One region of the Roseobacter sp. OBYS 0001 genome, then DNA from elsewhere that is predicted to be linked to it. Evidence: riboswitches for the same ligand, from Rfam matches in the RefSeq annotation. Region 1 holds a riboswitch; each other region holds the start of a gene.
What was found. A riboswitch is a leader RNA that binds a small molecule or an ion and turns the genes downstream of it on or off. The one in region 1 is predicted to bind cobalamin.

Region 1 (4,154 bases):
CAGCGCAAAGGTGGCCAGCACCTGATCAAGGTGATCCGTGGCGTAAAGCCTGCGGATGACAACGGTTTCGATCAAGACGCCCGCCATCGCAGCAGCGGCCATCGCGGCGATCAGTGCAAGCAGGAACGACCCCGTCAGCCCGGCCACAGCCGCCGCCGCAAAAGCCCCGATCATATAGAGCGATCCGTGCGCAAGGTTGATCAGCCCCATAACGCCAAAGATCAGCGTCAGGCCAGCCGCCATCAAAAACAGCATTACGCCGAATTGCAGACCGTTCAGGACCTGTTCAATGATCAGAATTGTGGACATGGTTATTTATACCGGTCCGGGTGCAAGGTCACACCCGGACCAAGGCGTTGCTTACATCTTGCACTCAGCCGCATAGGCATCTGCATGGTCTTCAAGGGCGACGCCGATGATCTTGTTGGTAAAGACATCGCCTTCCTTGATGACCTCGCGGGCATAGATATCCTGAATGGGGTGGTGGTTGGGCCCAAAGGCAAAGTCACCGCGTGTGCTGTCGAAGTCCGCCGCCTTGAGTGCTGCGCGGAAGGCATCCGCATCCGCAGGGCTGGCCGTTGCGAGCGCAGAGATCAGCAGGTTTGCCGTGTCAAACCCTTGGCTGGCATAGAGTGACGGCAAACGCCCGTATTCCGCCTGAAATGTCTCGACAAAGGCGGCATTGGTCGGGTTGTCGATGTCCTTGCTCCACTGCGATGTGTTCACCACACCAAGGGCTGCATCACCAACGGCCTGCAGGATGCCCTGATCAAAGGAAAACGCAGGACCAACCACAGGGATATCAATGCCACTGTCGGCATATTGCTTGAGGAATGAAATCCCCATGCCACCGGGCAGGAAAAAGAACACGGAATCCGCCCCGGACGCGCGGATTTGCGCAATCTCGGCGGCGTAATCGGTTTGACCCAGTTTGGTGAACAACTCCCCAGCCAATTCACCGCCAAAGGTCCGCTTGTAGCCCGTCAGCGCATCCTGACCGGCGGGATAGTTTGGAGCGAGGATAAAGCTGTTGGAATAGCCCGCAGAAGTGGCATAGGCACCAGCGGCCTCGTGCAGGTTATCGTTTTGCCACGCGACGTTGAAATAGTTCGGATGGCATCCCTTACCCGCCAGTGCGGATGGACCCGCATTGGGCGACAGGTAAAACTTGCCCTGTGCGACAGTCGCCGGGACGACGGCCATGGCGAGGTTCGACCAGATGATACCGGTCATTACATCGACCTTCTCGGACTGGATCATCTTGTCGGCCAGTTGCACGGCGATATCGGGTTTGCGCTGATCGTCTTCGATCACGACCTCGATGTCGTCACGGCCCGACTGTTTCACCGCGAGCATGAAGCCGTCGCGCACGTCGATACCAAGCCCGGCGCCGCCCCCCGAAAGGGTCGTGATCATGCCGACCTTGACGCCTTCTGCCGATACGCTGCCTGCCATTGCAGCCAATGCCGCAGACAGAATGAGTGATTTCACCTTCATCTTGATTTCCCCTGTTTTTCCCGGGTGGTTTTTGGTCGTCTGACGCATCGCATCCACCCCTGCAACTGCGTCGATTGTTCATATCCCGCAAGACTTGAGCAGAAACAACAGGGATTTGCCAGCCACCGCAGGACAGAATTGGCCAAAAACTGCGCGCACGACTGCGAACGTGAGATGAAACTGCGTGCACCGACCCCATCCTGCCATGCACACACGTTTCCCAAGAACACGTCATATCCAGATATTCAAAGGTCGCACACAGGCTTGTCTTGCGTTTCTATTCGCGTAAAGATTGCAGGGATGGCGGCCTCTGAGAACGGGCCTTAATTGGGAACCGGGTGCAAGACCCGGACTGCCCCCGCAACTGTAAGCAGCGAAAACGGCCAGAGCGCCAAAAGCTGCAAGTCAGGATACCAACCATCATTCTGCAACTGCCGGAACATTCCGGCCATATAAATGCGTCGGGTGGACGCGAAAGGAAGTAAACATGCATATCGAACCGGGCGTCATGGACGGCGCAAAAATGGTACTGGCCTATGGGACGGCGGCTGCTGCTGCGGGCTATTCCCTCAAACTGATCAATGATGATCTTAAGACCCATTCGGTGGTCTCCTTTGCCCTGCGCTCCGTGATTGCCGCGATCGGGGTGTTTATCTTCTTTGAGATCTTTCCGCATTTCGCGGTCGGTATCTCGGAAGTGCACATCATTCTGGGCACGACGCTGTTTCTGCTGCTTGGGTCCGGTCCCGCCGCGCTTGGCCTGGCGGGCGGTCTGGCGATCCAAGGATTGTTTTTCGCACCTTCCGATGTGCCGATGTATTTCGTCAATGTCTCGACGCTGCTGTTCCCACTGTTTGCGGTGGACGCGCTGGCCAAACGGGTCATTCCACAGACAACGGCCTATGTCGATCTGCGCTATATGGATGTGCTGAAAATGTCGGCTGTCTATCAGGGCGGCGTTGTCGCCTGGGTGGCCTTCTGGGCGATCTACGGGCAAGGCGTCGGGGCCGACAACCTCTCGGCGGTGACAAGCTTTGGCGTGGCCTATCTGCTGGTCATCCTGATCGAACCCTTGGCCGATCTGGCAGCGCTTGCCGGTGCCAAGGGCCTGCGCGCAATGACCGACCGGGGTATCTTTACGCACCGTCTGCATAACGCGGCCACATAACAATGCCTTTGGACCGTGGCGCAACGGCGCGCCGCGGTCCCTTCTCTGCACTGACCTGTTGCACGGTTTCTATCCATGTTCAGAAATGGCCAGCAACCCAAGTGCCGCGATGGTTGGGGCATCCTTGATCTGCCCAGCGCGGATCATGTCATGTATCGCCTCAAGACTGAACGACGCGGTCTGCATATCCTGTTCTTCTTTGTCGCGATTTACGCGCCCCTCTTGCAGCCCAGTTGCCAGAAACGCGTGAAATCCCTGATTTGAAAACCCACATGCTTCGAAAAGATGCCCCAATCTCGTGAGGGAGTGTGCAAGATAACCAGTCTCCTCCTCCAACTCGGCAAGGGCGACCTTTTCCGGGTCCGTGCCCGGCTTGGTTTCCCATGACCCTTGCGGAAATTCCCAATAACGCCCGCCCACCGGATAGCGAAACTGCTGCACCAGCTGAAACCGCCCATCTGCATGCTGCGGGACAATCAGGACAAAGTCATCCTTGTCAACGACGCCGTAAATCCCGTTTGATCCATCAGGGAAAGTCACCACATCTTCATGGACTTTCATCCATCTGTTTTCATAAACGGTGCGGCGTGACTGCCTTTTTATATCACTCATCGCAACACTCCCCTTCAGGTGCATATGCCATATCTTGAACCGGCCCTGCGGGCAGTGATTTGAAATCCGGCACACTCAGGTCTTTCCAATAGATCACACCCGCGATTTGATCCTGCCCGACGCGGCAGCCCACATGCAACGTCAAACGATAGCGTGATCGCCAATTGCAATTTCACCGCCTCATGGTAGGCAAAGTCTGATCACACCTGACCCGGAGCCATCCATGGATTTGCATGCTGACTTTTCGCAACGTGTTGTTGTTCATTCCAACAAGGTTGAGTGGCACCCCTCTCCGATGCCCGGTGTTGACCGGCGAATGCTGGACCGGATCGGGGGTGAGGTCGCGCGCGCCACGACAATCGTGCGGTACGCGCCCAACAGCCGCTTTTCGGAACATACCCATACCGGCGGCGAAGAATTCATTGTCCTGGACGGGGTGTTTTCCGACGAGCACGGCGATTTCCCGGCGGGGTCTTACGTGCGCAACCCGCCGACATCGGCCCACTCCCCTCATTCCGACGCAGGCTGCACGATCTTTGTGAAACTATGGCAATTCCAGCCGGACGATCGCACCCATGTCGTCGTCGACATGAACAAAATGGAATTTATCCCCGATGCGACCCGCGCGGGGGTGGGCGTCATGACCCTGTTCCACGACGATCAGGAAACGGTGCGCGCAGAAAAATGGGCCGCAGGCACTGCAGTTTCGATGGACTTGCCGGATGGTGGCGAGTTTCTGGTGCTGGAGGGCAGCATGACCGAGGGCGGCGATCAGTTGCAACAGGGATCATGGCTGCGCCTGCCCTGCGCAAGTACCCTGAACGCCACAGCGGGCCCGAAAGGCGTGCGCCTCTGGGCCAAACTGCGCCACATCCAA
Region 2 (4,154 bases), on a different contig from region 1:
AACAATTGCTTCGCGTCCTGCTGACCAGTCGCCGACAAAAGACGTGTCAATTGTATTATTCACCACCACCCCCCAGACTGTCGAAAAGGGGATCGAAACAGCGCCAATGCTGACCGCCATCGTCAGCGATAGCAGCAAAAGGATCCAACCGCACATCATTGCGACAGGATAGACCGCAGATTGCCCGGATCGTGCTGCTGCGGTCTTTGCCATAGGGTTCACTCCGCCCGTAAAGCCGCAGCAAGCGTTTTGACGGCGGCGATGTTGCGTGGACCCGGTGTCGCCTCGACATATTCCAGCGTTACGAAACGGTCGTTCCTGACCGCATCAAGCTGTGCAAAAGCAGGATTGGACATCATGAACGCGCGTTTTTGCGCCGCCGTGACATCGCCGTAGTTGACGATAACGATCACTTCGGGGTTGCGCTCGACAACGGTTTCCCATCCAACCGCCGCCCAGCTTTTCTCCAGACCGTTCATGATATTGACCCCACCGGCAGCCTCGATCAGCGCATTCGGCATCGCATAGCGCCCGGCGGTAAAGGGCACGTCTTCGCCGCTGTCATAGACAAATACGCGCGGCGGGGTGCTGAGGGGCGACAATGACGCGGTGAAGCTGTCCAGTTCCGCGCGGTAGCCTGCCACCAGTGCCTCCGCCTTTTCGGATACATCAAAGATCGCGCCGAGGTTCAGCAGATCGGCATACATATCTTCCATGCTGACGGCGGCTTTCTCACCGATGTGAATGCAGCTTTCGGTAAGCTCGTAGACCTTGATGCCAAAGGGCTCCAACGTTTCGGGCGTCACTTCACCGCCCACTTTCATGCCGTAGTTCCAACCTGCAAAGAAGAAATCAGCATCCGCCCCGATCAGCACTTCCTTGCTGGGGTATTTGGCGGATAATTCGGGCAGGGCTTCGACACCCGCCGTCATTTCCGCATCCAGCGTTTTCCAGCCGGAGATACCCGTATAACCCACCATCCGGTCCGCCAGCCCAAGGACCAGCATCATCTCGGTCAGGTTGACGTCGTTGGAAATCGCAGCCTTCGGCGGCGCGTCGAAGGTGACGGTTCGATTGCAGCTTTGCACCGTTGTCTGCGCCAGCGCGCCGGTGCCCATCAGGATCATAAACAGGGAAGAAAGTATACGTGTCGGCTTCATCGTGTGCTTGCCTTAATGCGGAAGGTGGAAGGATAAGTGTTTGGTCTTGCTCGGACTAAGCTGTTCTGCGCGCGCCTCAACCGCAAATACGTTCGAAACACTATGCGCAGTGAGCACCGCATCAGGCGGCCCCACGCCACGCGTATGTCCGTTTTCGAGCAGCAGAATGGTATCACAGACATCCGCCGCGACATTCAAATCGTGCAGAGAGACGATGATCGTCACATCCAGCGCGCGAATGAGGGCGAGCACCTCAAGCTGATGGCGGATGTCCAGATGGTTGGTCGGCTCATCCAGCACCAGCACCTGAGGCTCTTGCGCTAGGGCGCGGGCCACCATGACCCGCTGGCGTTCACCGCCCGACAGGTTGGCGAGGTCCCGATCTGCCAAATCGCTCAGGTTCAGCGTATCAAGTGCGGCCTCAACGATCTGCGCATCTTTTGCGCCTGCGGTGGCAAAACCAAGGCGGTGCGGTGCGCGACCCAGCGTCACGATTTCGCGCACTGTCAGTCCAAAGGACGACGGCTGTTCCTGCAAAACCGCCGCAACCTTTCGCGCAGCGGCGCGCGGTGGGATCGACCAGATGTCGTCTCCACCGATCCTGATTTGGCCACTCAGCGGCGCCTGATACCGGTAGAGCAGACGCAACAGCGTGGATTTACCCGCCCCATTTGGGCCGACAACGCCCATCACGCTGCCGGGTGCGGCGCGAAAACTGGTCGGTTGCAGCAAGAGCGGCTCTTTGCGGCGCGGCGCCCAACTGATGTTCTCTGCGACGAGGTCCGTGGCGTTCATGAGACACGCACATCGCTGTCTTCCAGCGCAATGATGGCCGCAGGCACACGCGCAAGCGTGGATTTACGTAATTTGCCAGGACGATCAACCGACGAACACCACCCGTCCTCCAGCAGTGCGTAATCACGTGCAAAACGGACCAGATCAGCGATATCCGTCTCCGGCTCTATGTCGCCAAAAAGATAGGTCGCCTTGCGCGTCCCATGATAGGCAACCGTGCAGGGGCGATCACAGCCTGCCATACAGGCAACGCCGGAAATCTCGAACTCTTCGGTGACGCTGTCACCCGCAGCAGCAATCGCCGCGCGCAGTCTGGCAATCAGCTCATAGCCCGGTTTACAGTCGGTGGCTTTATGTCGGCAGGATGTGCAGATTGTTATTCTATGTGTCGGTGTTCCCATGTCGCCCTCCGCGATTGCGCAGGGTGCACTTTGGGACATGTACTTTTCAACGGGTTGGCCCGTAAATCCATCATGACCTCCTGTCCGGACACCCCGCCCGGGTTGAAGTTACATCAATGATGGCAGGTCTCCTGACTCGCGGGTCGCAGCTTGCCCGATCCTTCCCGGATGCAGATGCATCCAGTGGTGATCATCGGGGTCGCTCGCCGCTTACAGTTGCGGGGGCAGTCACGGATTTGGCGTCTGCTAAGAACGCCGCACCGTATTCCCTTTTCAGTCCGGTTTGCTTTTGACTTGCCGAACACCATCTCCCAACCCTTCCCCGAGATTCCGACCCGCGTCAAGCTAAACTCTGTGCGGGTTACCGTGTCGTGCGGGCAACCCGAGACGCGGCATTGCAATGCCAGCAGATTTCTCGCTATGTAGGTTCTGGTATCTTGGGCCCGAAGTGGTCTGCGTCTGTGGTACCACTTTGGAGAACGCATGGAACCTGCAACGCTTCACCCCATGGCGACCGGGCATATTCCCAAATATGTAGCGGCGGCTGACGGCAGTGATTACCTTTTTACTTTCATGGTCATTTTTACGGTCGGTGTCGTAATCCTGATCGGTGTGGCCTATTTCACGCTGCATGCGATACCGGAAAAGCTGGCGCATAAATCGAACCACCCGCAGTTCCAACTGGTTGGCATCTTGTCCTTGCTTGCCCTGTTTACGCATAACGGGCTGTTCTGGGTGGCCGCGATCCTTGTGGCCGGTTTCCAGTTTCCCGATTTCAGCAGCCCGCTGCGCGCCATTGCCGATGCGATTGATCGAAACGGGTCGCGCGATGCGGCGCCCAACGCGCAAACATCCCAAAACAGCGAAACGCCGGTGACGCCGACCCCGAAAGAAACCTCTGATGCTTGAGACACTGATCTGCGCGCTGTTCACGATCTTGCCTGATTATCTTTACCGCCGGTTCCGGCAGGGCAAGAGAATAGGCATCGAAATCAACCTCTTCAGTGTCTGGTATGAACTCAGGTGGGGCATAACCGGATGCGCGATCATGGCACTCACCGTGATTACGACGCTGTTTTATTTTCACCCGGCCACAAATTCCGTTGTGTCCTATTTTCGCACCGTCACGATATTGCCGCAGGCCGGGGGCCGGGTATTGGAAATCTACGTCAAGAACAACGAATTGGTGAACCTCGGCCAGCCGATATTCCGGTTGGAAGACCACTCGCAACGCGCACAGGTCGAAGCCGCAAAGGCAATGATTGCTGAGGCTGATGCGTCCTTGAAAGTGGCGCAAACCGATTTGACCGAAGCGATTGCATCCATCGCCGGGGCCACCGCGGCCCTGAGGCAGGCGGAAGAGGAATTAGAGCGCAATGTGACCCTGCGCGATCAGGGTTCGACCGCCGTGCGCCTTGCTGAAATCGACCGCTTTGAAAACCTTGTCGCGCAACGCTCAGCGCAGCGTGATGCCGCCATCGCGCAACAGGCCGAGACGCAGGAACGGATCGATTCCCTGATACCGGCGCAGAAAGACAACGCGCTGGCACAGTTTGATGCGGCCAACGCCGAACTGGAAAAAACCGTGGTCTATGCGGGTGTGACCGGTCGGGTTGAGCAACTCAGCCTGCAGGTTGGCGACTATATCAGCCCGGTCCTGCGACCGGCAGGCGTGCTGGTGCCCGTGACGTCTGGGCGAAGCCGCTTTCAGGCAGGTTTCAACCAAATGGCCGCGCAGGTCATCAAGCCGGGTATGATTGGTGAAATCGGTTGCATGACCAAGCCCTTCACCGTCATT
Region 3 (4,154 bases), on a different contig from region 1:
CGCAGAACCAATTGCTGTTCATCAGCGATTGGATGCAGGCCACCGGCGAAGCATTCGATCCCGGTGCCTTGAAGGTCGAGTGTCGTTCCCCCGGCTTCCCGGCCCATGCAATCGGGGATGGCCCGACAGAACGCAACGGCGCAACACCGCAGTTGTTTTCCAGCCTTTTCAACTGCGCGCAGAGCACGATAACGCTGACCACACCTTATTTCGTGCCGGATGCGACGGTTTTGGATGCGCTCTGTGCGGCGGCCCATCGCGGCGTGCGTGTAACGCTGATCTTTCCGCAAAAGAATGACAGCTGGATTGTCGCCGCCGCCAGCCGCAGCTATTATCGCAGGCTGCTGTCATCCGGGTGTCATATCCACGAGTTCAAAGCGGGGCTGCTCCATGCCAAGACGCTGACAATAGACGATAAAGTGACGCTGATCGGCTCCTCCAATCTGGATTTGCGCAGTTTCGATCTGAACTATGAAAACAACGTGCTTTTGCAGGACGCCCGCATCACGCAAGCGGTCTGTGACAGGCAGGCCGGGTATATCGCGCAATCCGATCCTGTGCTGCTTGAAGCGGTGCGCGGATGGCCCCGACACGAACGCATCTGGCACAATGTCATCGCCACCATCGGCCCCGTGTTGTGATTGATCCGGCCCAAGGCGTCATGCCCTATGATATTGCCGCATGAACCGCGCGCGCGATGATGCGTTCCTCATCCGTCGGGATGACCATCACGCGTGTTGATCCCGTGCCGATATCGCGCGCATTGCGCTGGTTTTGCTTCGGGTCAACCGTAATGTTCAGGTACTCCAGCCCCTCAACGATGCGGCTGCGGATAGGGGCTGCGTTTTCACCGATGCCCCCGCAGAAGATCAGCGCATCAATCCCCCCCAGCACCGCCGTCAGCGCCCCGATTTCGCGCCGGGCGCGGAATACGTAGTAGTCGATTGCTTCGCGCGCCTGCGGATCATCCGAGGCCAGAAGTTCGCGCATATCGCTGGTGATCCCCGACAGGCCCAACAGCCCGCTTTTGGAATAGAGCATTTCCATCACTTCAAGGGGGGCCATGCCCTTTTGCGTGAGCAGATACAGCACCACACCGGGGTCGATCTGGCCGCAGCGGGTGCCCATGGGCAAACCATCCAATGCCGAAAATCCCATGGTGGACCCGACGCTTTTTCCGTTGGTAATCGCACACATAGACGCCCCGTTGCCCAGATGCGCAATCACCAGCCGCCCTTTGTGCAGGTCGGGGTAGGTGGTTTTGATGACCCCAGTGATGTATTCATAGCTGACCCCGTGAAACCCGTAGCGCCGCACACCTTCGTCATAAAAGGCGCGCGGCAGGGCAAAGGTGTCATTGACCCACGGATGGCCCCGGTGAAACGCCGTGTCAAAACACCCGATCTGAACAGAATCCGGAAAGGCCGCGCGCGCCGCTTCAACCCCGGCCAGGTTATGGGGCTGATGGAGCGGTGCGAGCGGGTTGAACCGGGCAAGCGCCGCCATTACATCGCCGGTCAGCAGCGTGGGTTTCGTAAAATCCGTGCCGCCATGCACAATCCTGTGGCCCACCCCGTGGATGGGCAACCCGGTTATATGCGGTGCCAGCGCCTTGATAACATGATCCAGCGCGGCAGCGGGCGTGGGGGCCGATACCTTCTGTTTGGTTTTTTCCCCGCTGGTGTTCAGGATCAATCGTGCGTTGTCGCCAATTTCATCGACTTGACCGTAGAGCAGCATCTGGGGTTCCGGCGCATCCCGGTAAAGCCCGAATTTCAGCGATGACGAGCCGGTGTTTAATGTGAGGATACCGCTCATGTGGCGGCGACCCGGCGGAACAAAGCGACGATTGCGCGATACGAAACGCGCATGTGCATCCGATCCGCGCGGCTTGTCAGTGTGTTTGGCACATGGCCTCCGAATGTGGGGCCGGCGGTCTGAACACCGGCGTGTTTTCTGATGGTTATAGTTGCAGCCTCGTTATCCGCTGTCACGCGGGTATCTGGCGGCACCCTGTGGCGTGGTGAAACACGCGTACTCTACCGCCAGTTGGCCAATCAGAAAGCGATAATCGCCGGACAAGGCGGTGCGCCATTGACTTCCCACGCCATCGCTGGAAAATGCAGGGCACGATGGTTGTTCCGGTTCAGGCCGGGACATAAAAGGGAACGCGGTGAAATGCCGTGGCTGCCCCCGCAACTGTAAGCGAAGAGTGCCTCTGTCGCACGCCACTGACCGAAAGACGGGTTGGGAAGGCAAAAGAGGCGCGGTGACCCGCGAGCCAGGAGACCTGCCATCACAAACGCAACATAAGACCGGGCGGGGTGCTCCGGAAAGGAATGATATGATGACGGCACATGCTGTTTTAACGGACAATGATGTAACCTGCACTGGCCGCCCCCATGGGTGAGCGCACAGAGATACTGGTGTGCATCAAATGCAAACGCGGCACCGACGTCACCGACGACGGCGAACGTCCGGGCCAGCGCTTGTTTGATGAATTGCAATCGCGCGGTCTGCCCGAGGGGCTGGAACTGCGGGCGGTGGAATGTTTGCAAAACTGCGATTCCGGGTGTTCCGTCGCGCTGCGGGGGGGCGGGGCCAAATGGACCTATCTGTACGGAAACCTGCATGAGGCGTCGCATCTGGACACGCTGATAGAGGGGGCCGCCCTTTATCATGAGACCAGTGATGGTCTGATCCCGTGGCGCACCCGCCCGGAACATTTCAAACGTAACTGTATCGCGCGCATACCGCCGCTGGAGGACAACAATGGCTGATCTTGCAAAACTTCCCGTCACGGTGATCACCGGGTTTCTCGGCTCCGGGAAAACCACGCTGATTTCGCACCTCATTCAGAACCCCGGCGGCAAACGTCTGGCGGTTGTGGTGAATGAATTTGGCGATGTGGGCGTGGATGGTGAAATCCTCAAAGGCTGTGCGATCCCGGATTGCCCGGCAGAAAACATCATGGAACTTGCGAACGGCTGCATCTGCTGCACAGTCGCGGATGATTTCATCCCGACCATCGAAGCGCTCATGGCGTTGGAGCCGCGTCCGGAGCACATCGTGATTGAAACCTCTGGCCTTGCCCTGCCGAAACCGCTGCTCAAGGCGTTTGACTGGCCGGATATCCGTTCGAAAATCACGGTGGATGGCGTCATTGCGCTGGCCGATGCCGAGGCTGTGGCCGCGGGCCGCTTTGCGTCGAATGTGGCGGCGGTGGACGCGCAGCGCCTTGCGGATGAAAGCCTTGATCATGACACGCCCTTGTCCGAGGTCTTTGAAGACCAGATTTCCTGCGCGGATATTATCCTGCTGACCAAGCCCGATCTGGCCGGTGCCGAAGGCGTGGCCAAAGCCAAAGAGGAAATCGCCGCGCGCAGCCCGCGCCCGATCCCGGTGATTGAGGTTGCTGAAGGGCTGATTGATCCGCGCGTCATTCTGGGGCTGGAGGCCGCCGCCGAAGACGATATGGACGCGCGCCCCTCGCATCATGATGGGCATGATGATCACGAACATGACGATTTTGAATCCATCGTGGTGGAGATTCCCGAAGTGTCCGATCCGGCCGAACTGGTTGCCCGCATCGAGGTCCTGGCCAAGGAGCAGAATATCCTGCGCGTCAAAGGCTATGCCTCCGTTGTCGGTAAACCTATGCGGCTCTTGGTGCAGGCGGTGGGCGCGCGCGTGCGCCATCAGTTTGACCGCCCTTGGGCGGAGAATGAACCGCGCCGGGGCCGGTTGGTCGTGATCGCTGAACATGATGACGTGAGCTATGAGGCGGTGCAATCCGTGTTGGTCCCTGTCCCTGCGGCTGCCGAGTAACCTGCCATGCATGTCGTCTTTCGCGAAAGCCATGGTCTGGAAGAGACGGAAACGCCAACCGATCTGGGGCAGACGCCCGCCGATCTGGTTGTGCTCAGCCTGTCTGATTCAGACCTCGGTGCTTTGGCGGAGGCGTGGCGCAAGGGGGGCGGGCCCGAGGGCCGGCTGCCCGGCTTGCGACTGGCCAATATCACGGCGCTGAAACACCCGCTGTCGGTCGATACCTATGTCGAACAAACGCTGTGCAGCGCAAAGGGTATTCTTATTCGGCTGATTGGCGGTGTGCCCTACTGGCCCTATGGCCTGCAGCAGATCGAGGCTCTGGC

Region 2: it holds a riboswitch for cobalamin, as region 1 does, so the genes downstream of both, K5Q35_RS14790 (DUF1636 domain-containing protein) here and K5Q35_RS06060 (energy-coupling factor ABC transporter permease) in region 1, are expected to answer to the same signal.
Region 3: it holds a riboswitch for cobalamin, as region 1 does, so the genes downstream of both, K5Q35_RS14100 (DUF1636 domain-containing protein) here and K5Q35_RS06060 (energy-coupling factor ABC transporter permease) in region 1, are expected to answer to the same signal.

What each region holds. Positions count from the first base shown of each region.
Region 1 is NZ_BPES01000002.1:112,619-116,772, forward strand. It holds gene K5Q35_RS06050 (branched-chain amino acid ABC transporter permease) at 1-309, opposite strand, end outside; gene K5Q35_RS06055 (ABC transporter substrate-binding protein) at 361-1,497, opposite strand; cobalamin riboswitch at 1,782-1,934, shown strand; gene K5Q35_RS06060 (energy-coupling factor ABC transporter permease) at 1,985-2,665, shown strand; gene K5Q35_RS06065 (NUDIX hydrolase) at 2,735-3,277, opposite strand; gene K5Q35_RS06070 (cupin domain-containing protein) at 3,501-4,154, shown strand, end outside.
Region 2 is NZ_BPES01000007.1:107,187-111,340, reverse strand. It holds gene K5Q35_RS14805 (FecCD family ABC transporter permease) at 1-159, opposite strand, end outside; gene K5Q35_RS14800 (ABC transporter substrate-binding protein) at 219-1,160, opposite strand; gene K5Q35_RS14795 (ABC transporter ATP-binding protein) at 1,173-1,955, opposite strand; gene K5Q35_RS14790 (DUF1636 domain-containing protein) at 1,952-2,356, opposite strand; cobalamin riboswitch at 2,460-2,680, opposite strand; gene K5Q35_RS14785 (hypothetical protein) at 2,840-3,265, shown strand; gene K5Q35_RS14780 (HlyD family secretion protein) at 3,258-4,154, shown strand, end outside.
Region 3 is NZ_BPES01000006.1:182,543-186,696, forward strand. It holds gene cls (cardiolipin synthase) at 1-641, shown strand, start outside; gene K5Q35_RS14095 (acetate/propionate family kinase) at 667-1,818, opposite strand; cobalamin riboswitch at 2,117-2,313, shown strand; gene K5Q35_RS14100 (DUF1636 domain-containing protein) at 2,403-2,780, shown strand; gene cobW (cobalamin biosynthesis protein CobW) at 2,773-3,828, shown strand; gene cobN (cobaltochelatase subunit CobN) at 3,835-4,154, shown strand, end outside.